2 regions of the Paenarthrobacter sp. AT5 genome follow, and region 1 is predicted to be linked to the other one. Evidence: predicted binding sites of a transcription regulator. Region 1 holds the regulator's gene; the other holds the start of a gene.
The links. The regulator HrcA, encoded in region 1, represses chaperone genes, less so after heat shock. The targets are predictions, from matches to a motif close to TTNGCACTCGNNNNNNNCGAGTGCNAA.
Positions count from the first base shown of each region.

Region 1 (9,618 bases):
CCGGGACAGTGTTACCAGCTGTTCCTCGTCCACCTCCACGCCGGACTCGTTGTTGACTTCAATGCTCATTTGCGTTCTCCACGTTTGTGTTGTGCGCCGGCCGCTGCTGCGGGCCGGTGGGCGTCATCCCACTTGCTGTACGCGGAAACGATGTCTGCCACAAGGCGGTGCCGGACGACGTCGCCGGCCTCAAGGATCGAGAAATTGACGTCGTCGATCCCCGTGAGGATTTCCCGGACAATGCGCAGGCCGGAGGTGGCACCGAACGGCAAATCGATCTGGGTCACATCGCCGGTGACAACCATCTTCGAGCCGAACCCAAGCCTGGTGAGGAACATCTTCATCTGCTCGGGCGTGGTGTTTTGTGCCTCGTCCAAAATGATGAAGGCATCGTTCAGGGTGCGGCCACGCATGTAGGCGAGCGGGGCAACTTCAATGGTCCCTGCCGCCATGAGCCGCGGAATCGATTCAGGGTCCATCATGTCGTGCAAAGCGTCATACAACGGCCGAAGATAGGGATCGATCTTGTCGCTCAGGGTTCCGGGCAGGAAGCCGAGCCGCTCCCCCGCTTCCACCGCCGGCCGGGTCAGGATGATCCTGCTGACTTCCTTGTTCTGGAGCGCTTGCACGGCTTTCGCCATTGCCAGGTACGTCTTGCCGGTACCCGCCGGACCGATGCCGAAGATCACCGTGTTCCCGTCGATGGCGTCAACATAGTTCTTCTGGTTCAGGGTCTTGGGCCGGATGGTCCTGCCCCTGCTGGAAAGGATGTTGTGCGTCAGCACGTCCACGGGGTTCTGCACGGACTGGGACCGCAAGAGGGAAACCAGCTGCTGCAGCACGTCCGGAGTGACCACTGTTCCCTTGGCCACCAGCCCCCGGACTTCCTCCAGGAGCCGCATGATCCTCGGAATAACAGTCGAAGGCCCGGACATGGACAGCTCGTTGCCACGAACGTGGAAATTGACGTCGGGAAACTGATCCTCGATGTAGCGCAAGGCCTCATCATGGCTGCCCAGCGAGTGAATCATTTGATCGGAGTTGTCGAACGTGACGATTTCCGTGCGCGTGCCCGGTAGCGTGTGCGGGAACTCGGTGGCCGCGGCGTTTCCGTTTCCGGTCCGCAACCGCCCATTCAGGGATTCACTCATAGTGCTGGCCGTACGGCCTGATCTCCTCCGGTTGGTTCAGTCATTATCCATATGTCCGTGGTGCGCCCATCCTCACGGATGCCCGCCTGCGGGAATGCCTCCAATCCTACGCCAGCAGACCGCAGCCCGGCCCCTTTCCGTGGGGGCTTTCACAGCATCGAATCAAGGCCGTTACGAATTTGTCTCAACTCGGCATCGGGCCGATATCAATCCTGTTGCAGTTGCCCCGGTACCCCCAAAAGCCGGCAGGACGCCGTCGTACATGTGCCAAGCTGGCAAAGCAGGAAGAAACAGGAACAACACTGTACGCACTACCGGCCGCCCGGAAACGTCGGCCGCGAGGCAAGGAACCCCCATCACCAAGCCGGCAAACAACCAGCAAGGCGCGCAGCGGCGGAGAAAATCCGCAGTAGCGGCGCCTGCGATGCTTGCTGTCCTATTGCTGACGGGCTGCATAGCCAACGGCGGCAACACACCGGCCACCTCGGGACCTCCCATCAGCGTCCAGGACGCTCCCGCGAGCAATGCCCCCCTTGAGACAACCCAGGCTTCGACCAAAATTCCCGTCTATTGGATCGGGCGCAGCAAGGACAACGTCTACCTGTACCGAGAGTTCAGGGACATCTCCGGCGATGAGAACCCGGTGACCACGGCGCTTCGGATCATGATGGCGCAGAAGCCCTTGGACCACGACTTCTTCACGCCATGGCAGGACCCCGGGAGCCTGGCCACTTCCATCTCCGGCAAGAACGTCATCACAGTGGACATCTCCCGGGATGCGTTCAACGCCAACCTCGACGCCGGGATGGCCCAAAGAGCCGTACAGCAGCTGGTCTACACGGCGTCGGCGGCGGCGTCCTCCTCGGGCCTGATCAACTCGGGCCAGCAAATCCAGGTAGTCATCCTGGTGGACGGGCACACGGACTTCATGGCGTTCGGGCAGGTGAAGCTGGGCCAGCCCATGGCACGTGATGCCTCACTGGTGGCGCCGCTGTGGATCATCGATCCTCAGGAAGATGCCTCGGTGCCCGCGGGTGCGGTGAAGTTCAACGGGCGCAGCACCGACAGTTCAAAGCCCGTGAACTGGCAGATCCTCCAGGACAACGGCTCCGGAACGCGGACCAGCAAGCTTACCGGCCAGGCGAAGCCAACCGGAGATCCCGGACAATACGGGGTTTTCTCCTTCGGGGCCACGCTGAAGCCCGGCAAGTATGAACTCCGGGTTGTTCAGGTGGATGAATCCGGCCGCGCAGACGAGACCACCCTGGACACCCGCCTCTTCAAGGTCGAGTGAGCCCTGGCCCGGGCGGTTGGGCCGGTCCGCCGTCTGCTAACGCCAGCGGCCCAGAATATCGCTCAACAGAACGACGGCGGCCGGTCCGGCCGTTGACGATCGCAACACGTGGTGCCCCAAAAGCGCCGTCACCGCGCCGGCATCACTGAGCCTGGTCACCTCACGGGGAGCCATCCCACCCTCTGGACCGACGATCAGGAGGACTTCCCTCGCGGCGTCCGGGCCGCTGTTCGAGAGGAACCCGGCCTCCTCAATCACCGAACGCAGGGAGTTCTTGGCGTCCTCGTGGAGGATCACCGCCAAATCCGCCGCGGCGGCCGCTTTGGCCAACGCTGTAGTGTCCACCAGGTCCCTGACTTCAGGAATCCAGGCCCGGCGTGCTTGTTTCGCTGCTGCAGTCACCACGGACTGCCACTTCGCGTGCGCTTTCGCGGCGCGATCGCCCTTCCACCGCACAATGGAGCGCTCCGCCTGCCAGGGGATCACAGCATCAATGCCGAGCTCGGTAGCCGTTTCGATGGCGAGTTCGTCGCGGTCTCCTTTGGCAAGCGCCTGCACGAGCACCAACCGGACAGCGGGACGTTCCTCAAAGGCTACTTCTTCCGCAACCACGGACAGCGAGCCTTGCCCTGCCTCGGAGACCCTACCCGTCAGCCTGGCACCTTCACCGTCGGAAATATCCACCGGTTCGCCCGCGGACAGACGCTTCACTGTCACGGCGTGCCGCGCCTCCGGGCCCTCCAGGACAAAGACGGAACCAGACACCAATCCGCCAAGGCTGCCGGCGGGGGCGAAGAATACGGGGTTGCTCACCGCTACAGGTTACCGAGCTTGTCCCGCAGCTTGGCGAACATCCCGCCGCTGGCAACGAGCTTCCCGTCCGTGAACTGTTCTCCGCGGAGTTTGGCGAGTTGACGGAGCAGGTCTTCCTGGGCGGCGTCCAGCTTGGTTGGCGTCTCCACGTGCAGGTGCACTTTGAGGTCGCCGCGGCCGTAACCGCGAAGATGCGTCACGCCGAGCCCGCGCAGGGTGATGATCTCGCCGGACTGCGTACCGGCCTTCACATCGATCTCCTGCGGACCGTCGAAGGTCTCCAGGGTCAACTCCGTGCCTAGTGCGGCTGCAGTCATGGGAACACTTAGCGTGGCGTGGAGATCGTCCCCTTCGCGGATATAGGTGGAATCGCTGTTGACGCGGATCTCCACGTACAGGTCGCCTGCCGGACCACCGGCGGGGCCTGCCTCGCCCTGGCCGGACAGCTGGATACGGGTCCCCGTGGCCACACCGGCGGGCACTTTGATGGTGAGGGACCGGCGGCTGCGGATCCTGCCCTGGCCGCTGCACTCGTTGCAGGGATCCTTGATGATGGTGCCGAATCCTTCACAGGATCCGCAGGGCGCGGTGGTCATGACCTGACCCAGAATGGAGCGCACAGCGCGCTGGACCTGGCCACTGCCGCCACAAATGTCACAGCGTTCCGGGTGGGTACCCGGACGGCAGCAGCTGCCGTCACAGGTGGGGCACACAACAGCGGTGTCCACTTCGAGCTTCTTGTTGACGCCGAACACGGCGTCCTTGAGATCAATGCGCACGCTGATGAGGGCGTCCTGGCCACGGCGCACGCGGGACGCGGGCCCTCCGTGACCCCCGCCCCCGCCAAAGAAGGTGTCGAAAATGTCCTGGAAGGCAAAGCCTTGCCCGGAATAGCCGCCGCCGAAGCCGTTGTCCGTTCCGTTTTCATTGCCCGTGGCGTCGTACACCCTGCGTTTTTGCGGGTCTGACAGGACTTCGTAAGCGTGGGTCACGGCCTTGAAGCGTTCGGCGACATCCTCCCCCGGATTTACATCCGGGTGGAGCTTGCGCGCCAACTTGCGGTACGCCTTTTTGATCTCTTCCCCGGTGGCTTCCGGCGAGACTCCCAAAACGTCATAGTGGCTGCTCAAAGTCGGTATCTCTTCCTTGTTGTACTGCGGTCTTTGGTGACGGCCGGTTTCAGCCGCCGAGAATTCGGGAAAGGTAGCGCGCTACGGCGCGGACTGCCGCCATGGTGGTGGGGTAGTCCATACGGGTGGGACCGAGGACTCCAACCTTGGCGCCGGAACCGTAACCGGTAGCCACCACGGAGGCCTCGGCCAACCCGTCGTAGGGATTTTCCCGGCCGATGCCCACTGTCACGCCGCGCGGATCATCCCCCATGTCCGACAACAACCGGAGCATGACAACTTGTTCCTCAAGGGCCTCCAGCACCGGCCCTATGCTCAGGGGGAAGTCCACGTTGGAACGGGCGAGGTTGGCCGTGCCGGCCATCAGGATCCGCTCTTCCTTACTGGTATCGCTGAGGGCCTGGAGTCCGTTGGCCAGCATCTGGGCCAGTCCCCGCAGCTCCGGCGGGCACAGCGCCACCACGGACGGCAAGACCTGCGGAAGGAGGTCCATCTGCGTGCCGGCGATGCTGCCCAGGAACCGTGAACGCAGCGCCATGAGGGCCTCGTTGGCAACGTCGGCACCGGCATCGATGACCTTCTGCCCAACGCTTCCAGTGTCGGCAATCAGCACCACGAGCACTTGCTTTGGCCCGAGGAGGACGAACTCAACATGGCGCACCACGGCGCGCTTGGAGTGCGGATACTGCACGACGGCTACCTGGTTGGTCAGCTGCGACAGGAGCCTCACGGTCCGCTCAAGGATGTCGTCCATATCATCCGGCCCCTCAAGCAGGGAGTGGATGGCACGACGCTCAGCGGCCGACAAGGGCTTTACCTGGGAGATCCGGTCGACGAACAGGCGGTAGCCCTTGTCCGTCGGAATACGGCCGGCGCTGGTGTGTGGCGCTGCGATCAGCCCCTCTTCTTCAAGCACCGCCATGTCGTTGCGGATGGTCGCACTGGATACGCCCAGGTGGTGGCGTTCTACCAGGGCCTTGGAACCAACAGGCTCCCGCGAATGTACGTAGTCCTCAACAATGGCACGCAGCACTTCGAGTTTGCGTGGCTCACTCATTCCAACACCTCCTGACAGACCATCCGGCCCATGCACTGATGCACGAGGGACCTTCAGCTGACCCTTTTGCTTAGCACTCGACATGCCCAAGTGCTAACAAGTCTAGTATGAGCCACCGCGTTGCTAGCATTGAAACCGCCCGCGCAGACATCCATGGCAGGCCTGGCGGCGACTGCGGCCCGGCAGCCGTCCAAGCCCGAAGAGGTAGGTCATTCCTTGGCTTATGACACCTGGGGTCCACAGGACCTGACCGCTCCTGCCCAACAGCGGCTCCCGGAGGTACCCGTGCAGCGCGGGATGGTGCTGGAGGATGCCCAATCCGGTTGGGTGGGTGCGGTCACCCGCGTGGAAAAGTCCGGCGGGATGCACATCGTGGCCCTCGAAGACCGGCGCGGAAAAACCAAGTCCTTCCAGCTGGGCTTCGGCTTCCTGCTGGAAGGTCAGCCCATCCGGCTCCTGCCTCCCGCGCCCAAGGCGCCCGCCACTGCAGCCTCCCCCACCCGGACAGCTTCGGGTTCCGTGCGCGTCAGTGGCCAACGGGCCCAGGTGGCCAAAGCGAGCCGCATCTGGGTGGAGGGCAAGCACGATGCGGAACTCGTGGAAAAAGTATGGGGTGACGACCTCCGCGTGGAGGGCATCGTCGTCGAGCCCCTGCACGGGGTGGATGACCTCAAAGCCGCGATAGCAGCCTTCAACCCCGGCCCGGGGCGCAAACTGGGAATCCTCGTGGACCACCTCGTAGCCGGCTCCAAGGAATCGCGGATCGCCGCCGAAGCGATGACCTTGCCGGGCGCTGCCCGTAACGTCCTGATCGTGGGACACCCCTACGTGGATGTCTGGCAGGCGATCCGGCCCAAGGTCCTTGGCATCGCCCAATGGCCCGATGTTCCCCGCGGTACGGACTGGAAGACGGGGATCCTGCGCGCTTTTGGCTGGCCGCACGAGACTGCGGAGGACATCGGAATCGGCTGGCAGCGCCTTTTGGGCGCGGTCCGCACCTACGCCGACCTTGAAGCCTCCCTCCTGGGCCGCGTCGAGGAAGTCATCGACTTCCTCACCGCGCCCTGACTCCAGCGCCCGGGCGTCCGACGGCGGCGGGCGGCGGGTTGGTCCCGGAACAGCCCCGGACCCTATATTCTGGGACAGCAACACCGCAGCATTTTTTATAGCAAAGGGAACCAACGTGTCAGAGAACGCCCCAGAAGAACCGGGCAGGGCCGCAGGTCAGCCCCAGTACCATGGCGCGCCTGCAAACGCACTCCCTCTCACAGCCAGCGAGGACCGCCAGTGGGCAACCCTGGCGCACTTCGGTGGAATCCTCGGGTGCCTGCCCTCGCTGCTGATTTACTTGATTTTCCGCGACAGGGGTCCCTTTACAGCGCAGGAATCCAAGGAAGCGCTCAACTTCACGCTGCCGCCCACCATTGCAGCGGCCGTAGCGAACATCCTCGTACTGCTACCGGTTGTAGGGAACATCTTTGCCGTCATCGCCACGGCAATCTGGGTGGCACTCACGTGCTTCTCCGTCTCCGCCGGCATCCGCGTGAACCACGGCCAGCCGCACCGCTACCGCCTCAACCTTCGCTGGATCAAGTAGCGGCGACGCCGATCTTTCCGCAGGGCCGATCTTTCCGTAAGTCAGTCCGGCAGGATGCGCCGCACTACCGCATCGGCCAACAAACGTCCCTTAAGGGTCAGCACCAAGCGACCCTGGAAGGCCGCAGCAGGTTCGGCCAGGCCATCGGCTATCAAACCCGCCACAGCACGCCTGCCGTCCTTGTCCAAGCCGTCTATTGCCAGGCCTGACACAAGCCGCGCCTCCAGCATGATCCGCTCCACGTCCCGTGTTCCGGCGTCGAGCGTTTCCCTGCCCGCAGCCGGAGATTCTCCGGCCACCAGGCGGGAAGCATAGGCAGCGGGGTGCTTCACGTTCCACCACCGGACGCCACCCACATGGGAATGCGCTCCGGGGCCGATACCCCACCAGTCGTCGCCGCGCCAATATGCCAGGTTGTGGCGGCAGGCCTGCTCAGGTGTCCTGGCCCAGTTGCTGACCTCATACCAGCCCAGGCCGGCTTCCGAGATCAGCTGGTCGGCAAGTTCATACTTGGCCGCGTGGTCGTCGTCGTCGATGCCGGGCACCTCGCCACGGCGGATCTGGGCGGCAAGCTTGGTCCCCTCCTCCACGATCAAGGCGTAGGCGCTGATGTGGTCGGGCTCGTAGGAGAGCGCGGTCTCCAACGACTCCCGCCAGTCGGCCATGGACTCCCCCGGCGTCCCGTAAATCAGGTCCAGGCTGACGGCCAGCCCTGCTTCCCGGGCCCACTGGACAACCTGGGGGACACGGCTTGGCGTGTGGGTCCGGTCCAGTACCTTGAGGACGTGCGGGACTGCCGACTGCATGCCAAAGGAGACGCGGGTGAAGCCGGCGTCCTTGAGGACCTGCAGCGATTCACGGGTTACCGAATCCGGGTTGGCCTCCGTGGTGACCTCAGCGCCTTCTTCCAGCCCCCAATGCCCCACTGCGGTCCGCAGGATCTCCGCGAGGTCTTCGGCCGGCAGCAGCGTGGGCGTGCCACCGCCAAAGAAAACGGTACCCATGGGACGCCGCGGCAGGCCTGAATCCTTAAGCACTTTCGCTGCGAAGTCCACCTCCGACGCTGCGGTACCTGAGTAGGCAGCTTGTGAGGCTCCCCCGCCCAGTTCCGTCGCGGTGTAGGTGTTGAAATCGCAATAGCCGCACCGCACCGCGCAGAACGGTATGTGGACGTATAAGCCGAACTTCCGGCGTCCGACGTCGGCGAGCACCTGCGACGGCAGCAAGCCGTCAGCAGGTGCCGGATCGCCCAAAGGCAGGACGCTTGGCATTTACTTCTTTGCCTTGTCCTTCGACTCGTCAGTGGTGAGGGCAGCGATGAAGGCTTCCTGCGGCACCTCGACGCGGCCCACCATCTTCATGCGCTTCTTGCCTTCCTTCTGCTTTTCCAGCAGTTTGCGTTTACGGGTGATGTCACCGCCGTAGCACTTGGCAAGAACGTCTTTGCGGATGGCCCGGATGCTCTCGCGGGCGATGATGCGGGAGCCAATGGCAGCCTGGATGGGCACCTCGAACTGCTGCCGCGGAATGAGCTCGCGGAGCTTCCCGGTCATCATCACACCATAGGAATAGGCCTTGTCGCGGTGCGTGATGGCACTGAACGCGTCCACTTGTTCACCTTGAAGCAGGATGTCGACCTTGACGAGGTCGGCCACTTGCTCGCCGTCGGCCTTCCAGTCCAGCGAGGCGTACCCGCGCGTCTTGGACTTCAGGAGATCGAAGAAGTCGAACACGATCTCGGCCAGCGGGATCCAGTAACGGAGTTCGACACGGTCCTCGGACAGGTAGTCCATGCCCTTCATCTGACCGCGGCGGCTCTGGCACAGCTCCATGATGGCGCCGACGAACTCGTTGGGCGCCAGGACGGTAGCGGAGACCATCGGTTCGCGGACCTCGGCGATCTTGCCTGTGGGGTACTCGCTGGGGTTGGTGACGTGGACAACCCGCTTGTCTTCCAAGATGACCTCATACTCCACGTTGGGAGCAGTAGAGATGAGGTCGAGGTTGTACTCGCGTTCCAAACGTTCGCGCGTGATCTCGAGGTGCAGCAAACCGAGGAAGCCGACGCGGAAACCGAAGCCCAGCGCAGCTGACGTCTCAGGCTCGTAGACCAGGGCGGCGTCGTTGAGCATCAGCTTTTCCAAGGCGTCGCGGAGTACCGGGTAGTCCGTGCCGTCCAAGGGGTAGAGGCCGGAGAAGACCATCGGCTTCGCATCGGCGTACCCGCTGAGCGATTCCGAGGCCGGTTTGGCCTGGTTGGTGACAGTATCGCCGACCTTGGACTGGCGGACATCCTTCACGCCGGTGATGAGGTATCCCACCTCGCCTACGCCCAGGCCCTTCGACGGGGTGGGCTCAGGAGAGCTCACGCCGATTTCGAGGAGTTCGTGGGTTGCACGGGTCGACATCATCTGGATGCGTTCGCGGGGGTGGAGCTTGCCATCCACCACACGGACATAGGTGACCACGCCACGGTACGTGTCATAGACCGAATCAAAGATCATGGCACGCGCGGGAGCGTCCGGATTGCCAACAGGTGCCGGAAGATCGCGGACGATCTTGTCCAGCAGAGCCTC
Region 1 covers NZ_CP136441.1:2,651,815-2,661,432, forward strand. Annotated here, with positions in the region: gene ybeY (rRNA maturation RNase YbeY) at 1-69, opposite strand, end outside; gene RI444_RS12185 (PhoH family protein) at 66-1,151, opposite strand; gene RI444_RS12190 (GerMN domain-containing protein) at 1,576-2,445, shown strand; gene RI444_RS12195 (16S rRNA (uracil(1498)-N(3))-methyltransferase) at 2,482-3,258, opposite strand; gene dnaJ (molecular chaperone DnaJ) at 3,261-4,388, opposite strand; gene hrcA (heat-inducible transcriptional repressor HrcA) at 4,438-5,445, opposite strand; gene RI444_RS12210 (DUF3097 domain-containing protein) at 5,662-6,513, shown strand; gene RI444_RS12215 (DUF4870 domain-containing protein) at 6,629-7,042, shown strand; gene hemW (radical SAM family heme chaperone HemW) at 7,084-8,313, opposite strand; gene lepA (translation elongation factor 4) at 8,314-9,618, opposite strand, start outside.

Region 2 (10,932 bases), 730 kb from region 1:
CGGACCGCTGCCAGCGAACGGCTGAGGTCTTCTTTGGCTTCTTTGACCGTGTTGCAGACGCCGGTGACCAGTTCGACTGTGTTGAGGAGCAGTTCCCGCTTGATATGGGGGTGCTCGTCGTCCTCGTTGAGGTCCGGATGATTGGCGGCAACGCCCCTGAGGACGTCGTTCGCGACCGAGACGAGTTCTCCTGTGCGTGCGCTGACGAGCCCCAGCTCCCATTCCACACCCAGCGTCGATTGCCTGGATGGCGCAAACTCTATATGCACGTAGTCCCCTCGTTGTTTTGTCATTTCGGCCGGACGCCGCCCCGCTGCGGGGCCGCCAGCGGTCGGATCAAGTCTAGTGCAGCCCAAGGCGCCGGACGGGCGAAGGGTAATGTCTTTCCGCTTCTTGCTATTGAGAACAATTCTCAATTACGCTGGCTTTCATGCACATCACAGTCCTTAGCTCACTAGACACCCATTGCCGCGACTCTGCTGCTGCCCGGCTCGGCCGCACCCACGGCAACTCGGCGGTAGTCCTCCACGACCTCCTGGACGGGTCGCTCGTGCTGCGGAGGGTTTACCGGGGCGGCCAACTCTTTGAGCGGGAAACCACGGTTCTTGAGCACGGCTGCCTCAGCTGCACCGTCCGACTGGATGTGGTTCCGACCGCGGAGCGGCTCGCTTCCTGCGGGTTCGACCAAGTAGTCCTGGGACTCCCGCCGGGAGTCGCTGCAGCCATGGCGGCAGCCGAACTGAAGCAGGCCCTGGATGGTCGCATGGTCATCGACAACGCGGTGCTGGCAGTCGACCCCGCGGAGCTCGAGGACCACATGTGGGACCGGCACACCCTGTATGAATCCGGCTTCACCGCAATGCCCGAAGACGACCGGACCAGCGGTGAGTTCCTCATCGGAGAATTGGGCCACGTGGACTCCGTCATGCTGTTTCCGGGCCTCAGTGCCGGGCTGAGCGGTGAAACGCGGATTGACAGCGCGCATTGGCGGGCCGGCACCGAACTCGTTGGGCAGCTGGCGCCGCATGCTGCCGTCATTGGCTCCGCTGATAAGTTCACGCCGGGATGCTACGACCATGTCGAGGCAATCGCCCGGACCAGGCCCGGCGTGGTTCGCCGTCCACCGGACGATGCCACGGGGACGTTCAGCACCGTCCTCCACGCTCTGTCCAAGCCACTCCATCCGGGCCGTTTTCGTGAAGCCCTGCCGCAGCTGGCCGCCGGCACCCACTGGATGCGGGGCCGCCTTTGGATTGCCTCGGCCGCCAACATCCGGATCACAGTTCAGGGGATAGGCCCTCGCGTTTGGCTGGAAAGCACAGGGCCCTGGTCAGTCGAGGCGGCCGCACAGGCAAAGCCGCACACCGGCGTCGACATGGTCCTTGACGGTCACGCCCACCACGGCGACCGCGGAACCGTGCTGGCCCTAACCGGACGGTCGGAAGACGTGAACGCACAGGAAATCAGGCAGCTGTTGGATGGCTGCCAGCTGACCGAGGCGGAGATGGAGGCCCAACCCGCGGCGTGGGATGACCCGTTTGAGCTCAGCAAAGCCCTCTAGCCCTACAACACAAAGGAGAACATCAATGAAAGTCCGCAACTCGCTCCGTGCCTTGAAGAAGATTCCCGGAGCCCAGATCGTGCGGCGGCGCGGACGCACCTTCGTGATCAACAAGCAGAACCCGCGTATGAAGGCCCGGCAAGGCTAGCCGGGGCCACGGGGCGGGCCGGCGTTCATAAATATGACTTAGTGGTCCGCCCGCCCTGTCCGGGCTGTTTAATGGATGCATGCCCATCCTCAACAAAGACATGTCCCTGTGCATCTCGTTGGCTGCGCGACCCAGCAACATCGGGACCAGGTTCCATAACTATCTCTATGACCAGTTGGGCCTGAACTTCGTTTACAAAGCCTTTGCCCCCGCCGACATCACCATGGCGGTCGCGGGCATCCGCGGACTTCCCATCCGTGGAGCCGCAGTCTCCATGCCCTACAAGGAGCAGGTCATTGACCTGGTGGACGTCATGGACCCCTCAGCGAAGGCCATCGACTCCGTCAACACGATCGTGAACAATGACGGCGTCCTCACCGCCTACAACACCGACTACATTGCCATCGCGCGGCTCCTGAAGGACCACGAGGTGCCGACCAGCCACTCAGTATTGCTCCGGGGCGCGGGCGGGATGGCCAAAGCTGTGGCCGCCGCCCTCCGTGACGCCGGGTTCACCGACGTGACCATCGTGGCGCGCAACGAAACCACGGGCAGGGCGCTCGCAGGGCTGTATGGCTTTACGTGGCAGGACGACGTGAACGAATCCACAGCGGACCTCATTATCAACGTCACGCCGCTGGGCATGGCCGGTGCGGACGAGACTGCCCAGTCCTTCGACGACTCCACCATTGCAGCGGCGAAGATGGTGTTCGACGTCGTCGCCTTACCGTCTGAGACTCCGCTGATCGCTGCGGCGCGCCAGGCCGGCAAGCCCGTCATCACGGGAGCGGAAGTGATTGCCATCCAGGCGGAAGAACAGTTCGTTCTGTACACGGGCGTCCGTCCCACTCCCGAACAGGTCCGCGAAGCGTCGGAGTTTTCGCGGCGCCAAGCCTAAGGTCGGGCCCCGGGGCCCTCCCGCCAGCGCCCCGGGCCTGTGTCAGGCGCTGACCGGCTCCACGACGACGGCCACCCTCTCCTCCCCGATCCGGGTGAGGACCAGGGTGGCTGTCTTGGGTTTTCCGGCTTTCCCGGCAGGTTTGCCCGGCAGGAGTTGCTTGCGGAGCTCTTCCGGCGTGACCGCTGTTCCGCGCTTCTTGATGTCCAGTACGCCGATTCCGTTCGCTTTTACCCAGGCCTTGAGGGCTTTGACGTTGTATGGCATGACGTCCAGCACCCGGTAGGCGCGGGCGAAGGGCGTGTCGCGCAGCTCCGGCGCGCAGATGTAGGCAATGTGCTCGTCCACCAAGTGGCCGTTCAGCATTCCTGCCACATCCGCGACGAGGCCCGCCCGGATCACTGCGCCGTCCGGCTCGTACAGGAATCCCTCCACGGGCCCGACGGCGGCTGCCGGGCCGCCGTCGAAATCCTCACCGCTGGTGATCTCCGCAGCGCCCTGGGGGCCGATCACCAGGGCCGCCCGACGGACACCGGGCCGCGCCACTGCGTTGAACCACAGCGTTACCTCGGTGACGTCGCCACCTACGGACACCCACTGCGCTTCGCAGCCTGCGGGAACTGATTCGTGGGGCATGCCCGGACCCATCTTGACGCCGACGGCGCGTCCCGTGGCGGCAAGGCCTTCCACGAACGACAACGGCGGAGAGAAGGCTTCCGGGTCCCAGATCCGCTTGGTTCCGGAGGTGGACGTGGTGCGCCGTGCCGGATCAAGCCACACCCCGTCCACGCCGTCCAGGTCAACGGAGGTGGCATCGGAATGAAGGACCTTGGCGTGGGGGAACGGCATGAGGTTGATAGTGGCGCACGCGGCTGTGGTCTCGTCCATTTCAACGGCGGTGACGTTGATGTCCATGGAGGCCATTGCCATGGAATCGGCGCCCAATCCACAACCCAGGTCAGCTACGTGCAAAATCCCGGCCTTGGCGAAACGTTCGGCGTGACGTGCCGCAACGTTGAGCCTGGTGGCTTGTTCCAGGCCGGCCTGGGTGAAGAGCATCTGCCGGGCGAACTCTCCGAACTTTGCCTCCGCGCGGGTCCTGAGGCGGGATTGGGTAAGGACCGCGGCGACCAGCTCTGCCGGGTGCCCGGCCTTGCGCAGTTCCTGGTTCACTGCCATGGCGTCGGCCTCTTTGTAGGGCCCTAACGAGGCGAGAAGCTCCCATCCTTCGGTAGTCAGCAACGGCGCGAGGTGGTCCTGGGGAGCGTGGGGCATGCCATCCAGCCTAACGTTTATGACCTGCGGGCCGGGACCGGCCAGATCATCCGGATAGGGTTGTTTCATGGAAGACACCGCAACCCCGCAGCCCTCCGACACCAACAATCCGGACGACCACAGTTCCGCCCGTTCCGGAGCCGAAGAGCATAGCCCCGGCCGGTCGCTTTCTACTTACGCCCGCCCGGCGTTGATCGCCGGCGTCGTCATCGCCGTCGTCTGCGTGGCGCTGTTGATCGTTATTTTCGCCTTGGATGCCTTCAACGCAGCTGCCTATTCCGTCTCCGGAAAAAACATTGGCGACGCGACGGACGAGGCCCGCGATATCCGCGAACTCCACAGCGGCGCCCGTGCAGGGGGAATCATCGGTTTGGTGATCTCCGGCGTCGTAGCTGTCGGCGCCGGCGTCGTGCTCTACCTGAACCGCGGAACAGCGGGCGGCAACGACGACGATGACTACGATCTCGAGGACCTCCGGGAGCAGTAATCCGGGTTCACCCATGACGAAATGCTGGCACTCACCTTGACCGAGTGCTAACGCCTTACATAGAGTCTTGTTAGCACTCTCCCCGTGAGGGTGCTAACCACTACCGCCAGGTACGCTGCCGGCACCGCGACGACGGTTGCACGCCTCGGCACCCTTGTTCTTAGTCCATGAATCAGCTCATGAAAAGGAGAGATCCGAGTGTCGGTCTCGATTAAGCCTCTTGAGGATCGTATTGTTGTTCGCCCGCTCGAAGCAGAGCAGACCACGGCTTCCGGCCTGGTCATTCCGGACTCCGCACAGGAGAAGCCGCAGGAAGGCGAAGTTGTTGCAATCGGCCCCGGCCGCTTCGATGACAACGGCAACCGCGTGCCGGTTGACGTAGCTGTTGGCGACGTCGTTATCTACTCCAAGTACGGTGGAACCGAAGTCAAGACCGGTGGCAACGAGTACCTCGTTCTGTCCGCCCGCGACGTCCTCGCGATCGTCGTAAAGTAACTTCCTGGAATCCCGCGCTGCAGGCCCGCTTGGAATATCTTCCAGCCGCCTGCGGTGCGGGTTTTCCGTTCTGAAAGGACACAACCATGGCAAAGCAGCTTGCGTTTAACGACGCTGCCCGCCGGTCCCTCGAGGCCGGTATCGACAAGCTCGCCAACACCGTCAAGGTGACGCTTGGTCCCCGCGGCCGCAACGTCGTCCTGGACAAGAAGTGGGGCGCCCCCACGATCACCAACGACGGCGTGACGATCGCCCGCGAAGTTGAGCTGGACGACCCCTACGAGAACCTTGGCGCACAGCTTGCCAAGGAAGTCGCCACCAAGACCAACGATGTTGCCGGTGACGGCACCACCACCGCCACCGTGCTTGCACAGGCCCTGGTCAAGGAAGGCCTGCGCAACGTTGCAGCCGGCGCCGCACCTGGCGAAATCAAGCGCGGCATCGAGGTTTCCGTCGAGGCCGTTGCCGCCCGCCTGCTGGAGAACGCCCGCGAAGTCGAAGGCACCCAGGTTGCCAACGTCGCTGCCATCTCCGCGCAGAGCGAAGAGGTCGGCGAACTGCTGGCGGAGGCCTTCGGCAAGGTGGGCAAGGATGGTGTCATCACCATCGAAGAGTCTTCCACCACCCAGACCGAACTCGTCCTCACCGAAGGCATGCAGTTCGACAAGGGCTACCTTTCCCCGTACTTCGTCACCGACGCAGAACGCCAGGAAGCCGTCCTCGAAGACGCCCTGATCCTGATCAACCAGGGCAAAATCTCCTCCCTGCAGGAATTCCTGCCGCTGCTGGAGAAGGCGCTGCAGGCCTCCAAGCCGCTCTTCATCATCGCCGAGGACATCGAGGGCGAAGCCCTGTCCACGCTGATCGTCAACCGCATCCGCGGCACGCTCAACGTTGTTGCCGTCAAGGCTCCCGGCTTCGGCGACCGCCGCAAGGCCATGCTGCAGGACATCGCCACCCTCACCGGTGCGCAGGTTGTTTCCCCGGACCTGGGCCTGAGCCTGGACACCGTTGGCCTGGAGGTGCTGGGTACGGCCCGCCGTATCACCGTCACCAAGGACCACACCACCATCGTTGACGGCGCCGGAACCGAGCAGGACGTTGCGGACCGCGTTGCCCAGCTCCGTGCTGAGCTCGCCCGCACCGACTCCGACTGGGACCGCGAGAAGCTGCAGGAACGCCTGGCCAAGCTGGCCGGCGGCATCGGCGTCATCAAGGTTGGCGCTGCTACCGAAGTCGAGCTCAAGGAAAAGAAGCACCGCATCGAGGACGCTGTTTCCTCTACGCGTGCCGCCCTTGAAGAAGGCATCGTTTCCGGCGGTGGCTCGGCCCTCATCCACGCCCTCAAGGCCCTGGACGAGGACCCGGCCGTCAAGGCACTCGAAGGCGACGCCGCCGCTGCGGTTGGCATCGTCCGCCGTGCACTGACCCAGCCGCTGCGCTGGATTGCCCAGAATGCAGGCTTTGACGGCTACGTTGTGGTTGCCAAGGTTTCCGAGCTCGAGGCGAACCACGGCTTCAACGCCAAGTCCGGCGAGTACGAGGACCTGACGGCTGCCGGCATCATCGACCCCGTCAAGGTCACCCGCTCTGCCCTCCGCAACGCCGCTTCGATCGCTGCCCTGGTTCTCACCACCGAGACCCTGGTTGCCGAGAAGCCGGCCGAGGAAGAAGACGCACACGCAGGCCACCAGCACTAGGCTGCCTGCCCCAAAGAGCCCCGGTCACGCCCAGTGGCCGGGGCTTTTTGCTGCCTCGCCGCGGCTGCAAACCGTCCCTCTATCACCTCCCGCCGGCTTTCGGGCGTCCCTCTATCACCTCCCGCCCGCTTTCGGCCGTCCCTCTATCACCTCCCGCCCGCTTTCGGCCGTCCCCCTATCACCTCCCGGTCCCGGCCGACGTCATTGGTGCGGAAGCCCGGCAACCGGCTGATACTTTGCGTGGAATGCGTCACATGGCGGTCGGTAATCTTGACTAAGTATCCTTATTATCGTTTTGCCTCGTCACAGCAGTGTTGGTCCTCCGGGCGCAGCCCCGGCACGGTCCCGATCCTTAGTGCAAGGTGCGCTGATTGGCGTTCCCCGGCGCCTCCGGGCAAGCCACTTGACTGGGTCGCATGCTCCAAACCGCATATGATGGAACCTTTGCAAAATAGCCCCTGAGGAATCGCCTAACGTGTCTGCATCAACGATCCAACAGCCCGCCCGTCCCGACAGGCGGGCTCATGGACCCGTTGCCAAGTCAAAGTTCCGCCCGGAAATACAGGGTCTCCGTTCGCTCGCGGTCCTCATGGTGGTCAGCTACCACATCTGGATCGGCCGCGTCTCCGGCGGTGTGGATGTTTTCCTGCTGATCTCGGCGTTCCTCATGACGCTCCAGTTCACCGGGCGCTACAAGCAGCGCCGTCCCATGGACTTGGTCAGGCACTGGCTGCACCTGTTCCGGCGCCTGCTGCCGGCCGTCGTCGTCGTTCTGCTTGGCACCCTGGCCGCCACCTTTGTGTTCCTGCCGCCCACGCGGTGGGTGGAAGTGGTGAACCAAGGCTGGGCGTCGTTGTTCTATTTTGAGAACTGGCTGCTCCAGACGCTGGCGGTCAATTACTACGCAACAGACCACAGCCTCGCCAGTCCGCTCCAGCACTTCTGGTCGCTGTCCATCCAAGGGCAGGTGTTCATCCTGTGGCCGGCCATTTTCGCCGCTGTGGCAGTGGTGTGCCGGAAGTTCCAGCTCCGTTACCGGGCGTCGTTGGCCTACGTGTTCGCGCTGATCTTCATCGCTTCGCTGACGTACTCCATCATCTTCACCGCCAACAACCAGGCAGTGGCCTACTTCGATACGTTCGCCCGGCTATGGGAATTTGCCTTGGGAACCTTGGTTGCCTTGATCCTGCCTGCCCTGGACTTCTCCAAACCCGTCCGTGTGGTTATGGGTTGGGCGGGGGTCGCCGCGATGCTCAGTTGCGGCATCCTCCTGCAGGTGCAGACGGCGTTCCCGGGCTTCGTCGCCCTGTGGCCAACCCTTGCTGCCGTTGCCGTCATCGCGGCAGGCCAAACGGGCAGCCGCCTCGGCGTGGACCGCATCCTGAGTTCAAAGTTCCTCGTCCGCCTGGGGGACAATTCCTACGGGCTGTATCTGTGGCATTGGCCCATCCTGGTGATCTACCTGGCGTGGAGCGGCAAGGACCACGCCGGTTGGTTGTCCGGCTCGGCGATCATTGCCCTTGCTTTGGGCCTGGCATTCCTTACCACCAAGTACGTGGAGAAGCCCTTCCGCGAATGGAAGTGGCCGGAGGTGAAGCGGCGCCGCGCTGCCATCTCCATCGCCGTGTGCCTGGCAGTTGCCAGCGCTCCGATGGTGGGCTTCCAGTACAAGCAGTACCTTGACCAAAAGGCCGCTGAAACCCAGGCCTTCAATGACAATCCCGGCGCTCACGCGTTGCTTCCGGGTTACGTCGATCTGGTGAGCGAGGGAGCCAGGACCCTGCCCACGGCCGAGCAGTTGCCGGAGGATTGGGCCCGCCTGAACGGCACGTGCGAGGGCGCCGACAAACCCGAGGATAAGCTCCTCGCGGAGAACTGCCAGCAAAACGATGTTGGCGATGACGCCGTGAAGCACATTGTGGTGCTGGGGGATTCCCATTCGCAGCAATGGCTTGCGGCGCTTGGCCCCATGGCTGAAGCGCATCGCTGGAAGGTGACGGCGCTCCTCCTGGGCGGCTGCCATTTCATGCCGGAAAACCCGGACGCGGAGGACCAGTGCAACGAGTTCAACTCTGCGGCCTTCCGCTACGTGGCGTCCCAGACTCCGGACGCAGTGTTCATGGTGGGCACCATGGCGTCCCCGTCGTCCCCGGATGAAAAGCTTGTTTATGGTTTCGACCAGACCGTCACCAACCTCAACGACCTCGGCATCCAGGTGGTGGCCGTCCGCGACAACCCCCGGTACGACTACAACGTGACCGAGTGCGCCCTCGCCAAGGGCGTGGACAGCGCCGAGTGCAAGTCGGACCAGCCCGATGTCCTTGCACCAACCAGTCCGTTCGCCCAAGTACAGAGGACCTTCGGTAACGCCGCGTTCCTGGACATGACCGATTTCCTGTGTGACGGCACCACATGCCCCAGCGTCATCGGCAACGTGTTCGTCTACCTTGACGACAACCACTTGTCCCGGACTTACGTCAAGAGCATGGGCGATATGTTCTCCGAGAGGTGGTTTGCCGCGACTGGATGGGCGCAATGACGGAACAGACAATAAGCACGACGGCGGAGCGCACCTTCCGCCCGGAGGTCCAGGGCCTGCGGGCCCTGGCCGTGTTGATGGTCGCCACGTACCACATCTGGCTCGGCCGGGTGTCGGGCGGGGTGGACGTATTCCTGCTCATCTCGACATTCCTGCTGACGCTGTCCTTCACCAGGAAACTTGAAGGCGGCAGGCCCCTGCGCCTGCTGCAGCACTGGCTGCACGTGTTCAAGCGGTTGCTGCCCGCCGTCGTCGTTGTGCTGCTGGGAGTCCTCACTGCCACGTGGGCGTTTGTTCCGCAGAGCCGCTGGCCGGACGTTCTGGCGGAGGCCTGGGCCTCTTTGCTGTACCGGCAGAACTGGCAACTGGCTGATTCCGCGGTGGACTACTATGCGCAGAACCATTCAGGCGCCAGCCCCCTCCAGCATTTCTGGTCTTTGTCCATCCAAGGGCAGGTCTTCATCCTGTGGCCGTTGATCTTCGCCGCCGTGGCCCTGCTGCAGCCCTTCCTTGCCAAGGTTTTGCCCGGCAGGAAGGCAGTGGGCCACCGGTCTCTGCTCCTGATGGCGTTCGGGGCCGTCTTCGTGGCGTCGCTGGTGTACTCCATCGACCAGACGGCCAACAACCAAAGCTACGCCTACTTCGACACCCGCACCCGGCTGTGGGAATTCGCGCTGGGATCCTTGCTCGCCCTGGCGTTGCCGTACCTGAAACCGGGCCCCAAGCTTCGTGTGGTCCTCGGCTGGGGCGGCCTGGCTGCCATGCTTTCCTGCGGACTGGTGCTCACGGTTGACCGTTCTTTCCCCGGCTTTGTTGCCCTGTGGCCCACCCTGGCCGCGACCGCAGTGATCGTGGCAGGGCAAAGCGGAAGCAGGATCGGAGCCGACCGCTTCCTTGCCTCCCGCCCGCTGGTCATGGTGGGGGACAACTCCTACGCCTTGTACCTGTGGCACTGGCCGGTCCTGGTGTTCTTCCTCCTGGTAACGGAAACCACCACGCCCAACCTGCTGCAAGGACTGGCCATCATGGCCGTTTCCATGATCCTGGCGGTGGCCACCACCCGGTTCGTGGAACGTCCCATGCGCCGCTGGGAGTGGCCCAACGTGCGTTCCTGGCGTGCCGCCGTCGTGATTGCCTCCTGCGGTGCCCTGCTCGCGCTGCCTGTCACCGCCTGGCAGGGTGCCATCTCGGCTGAGGGGGCGGCGATCGCCGACCAGCCCATGGAGCTGACCCCGGGTGCCGCTGCGCTGGCACCGGACAAAGCCGGGCAGCCGACTCCCGAAGCGAAGATCATCCCGGCGCCGGCCGCCATGAAGGATGAGTGGGCGGACATCGACGGCCTCTGCACCGGCGATAACGTCCCGTCGGATCCTCTGCTGGAGGGCTGCCTCCAGAACGATCCGCCGGAAGTCACCACCAAAAAGATCGTGGTCCTGGGTGACTCGCACGCGCAGCAGTACATGGCGGCACTGGGCCCGATTGCCAAAGCGCATGGCTGGGAAGTCGTGACGCTCCTGAAAGGCAATTGCCGGTTCGGCGCGGAGTCCACAGAACGGCCGGACGACTGCAACGCGTTCAACAAAGCCAGCGCGGACTACGTCCTGGAACACAAGCCGGATGCCGTGTTCACGGTGGCATCCCTGACCCACGTCACTGAACCGTTTGAAACAGAGGTCCCGGGCTACCTGGAAGGCATCAAGCCCTTTACCGATGCCGGAATCGACGTCGTGGGTGTTCGGGACAATCCGCGCTTCAGCATCAACATGCCGGAGTGTGTCCAGAAGAAGGGGCCGGATTCCCCCGACTGCAACGCGCCATTGGAGCACTCG
Region 2 covers NZ_CP136441.1:3,382,514-3,393,445, reverse strand. Annotated here, with positions in the region: gene RI444_RS15685 (glutamate--cysteine ligase) at 1-269, opposite strand, end outside; gene RI444_RS15680 (GTP-binding protein) at 431-1,561, shown strand; gene ykgO (type B 50S ribosomal protein L36) at 1,587-1,709, shown strand; gene RI444_RS15670 (shikimate 5-dehydrogenase) at 1,789-2,607, shown strand; gene RI444_RS15665 (THUMP-like domain-containing protein) at 2,650-3,882, opposite strand; gene RI444_RS15660 (hypothetical protein) at 3,950-4,369, shown strand; gene groES (co-chaperone GroES) at 4,568-4,864, shown strand; gene groL (chaperonin GroEL) at 4,951-6,564, shown strand; gene RI444_RS15645 (acyltransferase family protein) at 7,040-9,103, shown strand; gene RI444_RS15640 (acyltransferase family protein) at 9,100-10,932, shown strand, end outside.
Region 2: a site for HrcA is predicted at 4,394-4,420, ahead of groES (co-chaperone GroES). Genes of this name have one in related genera too.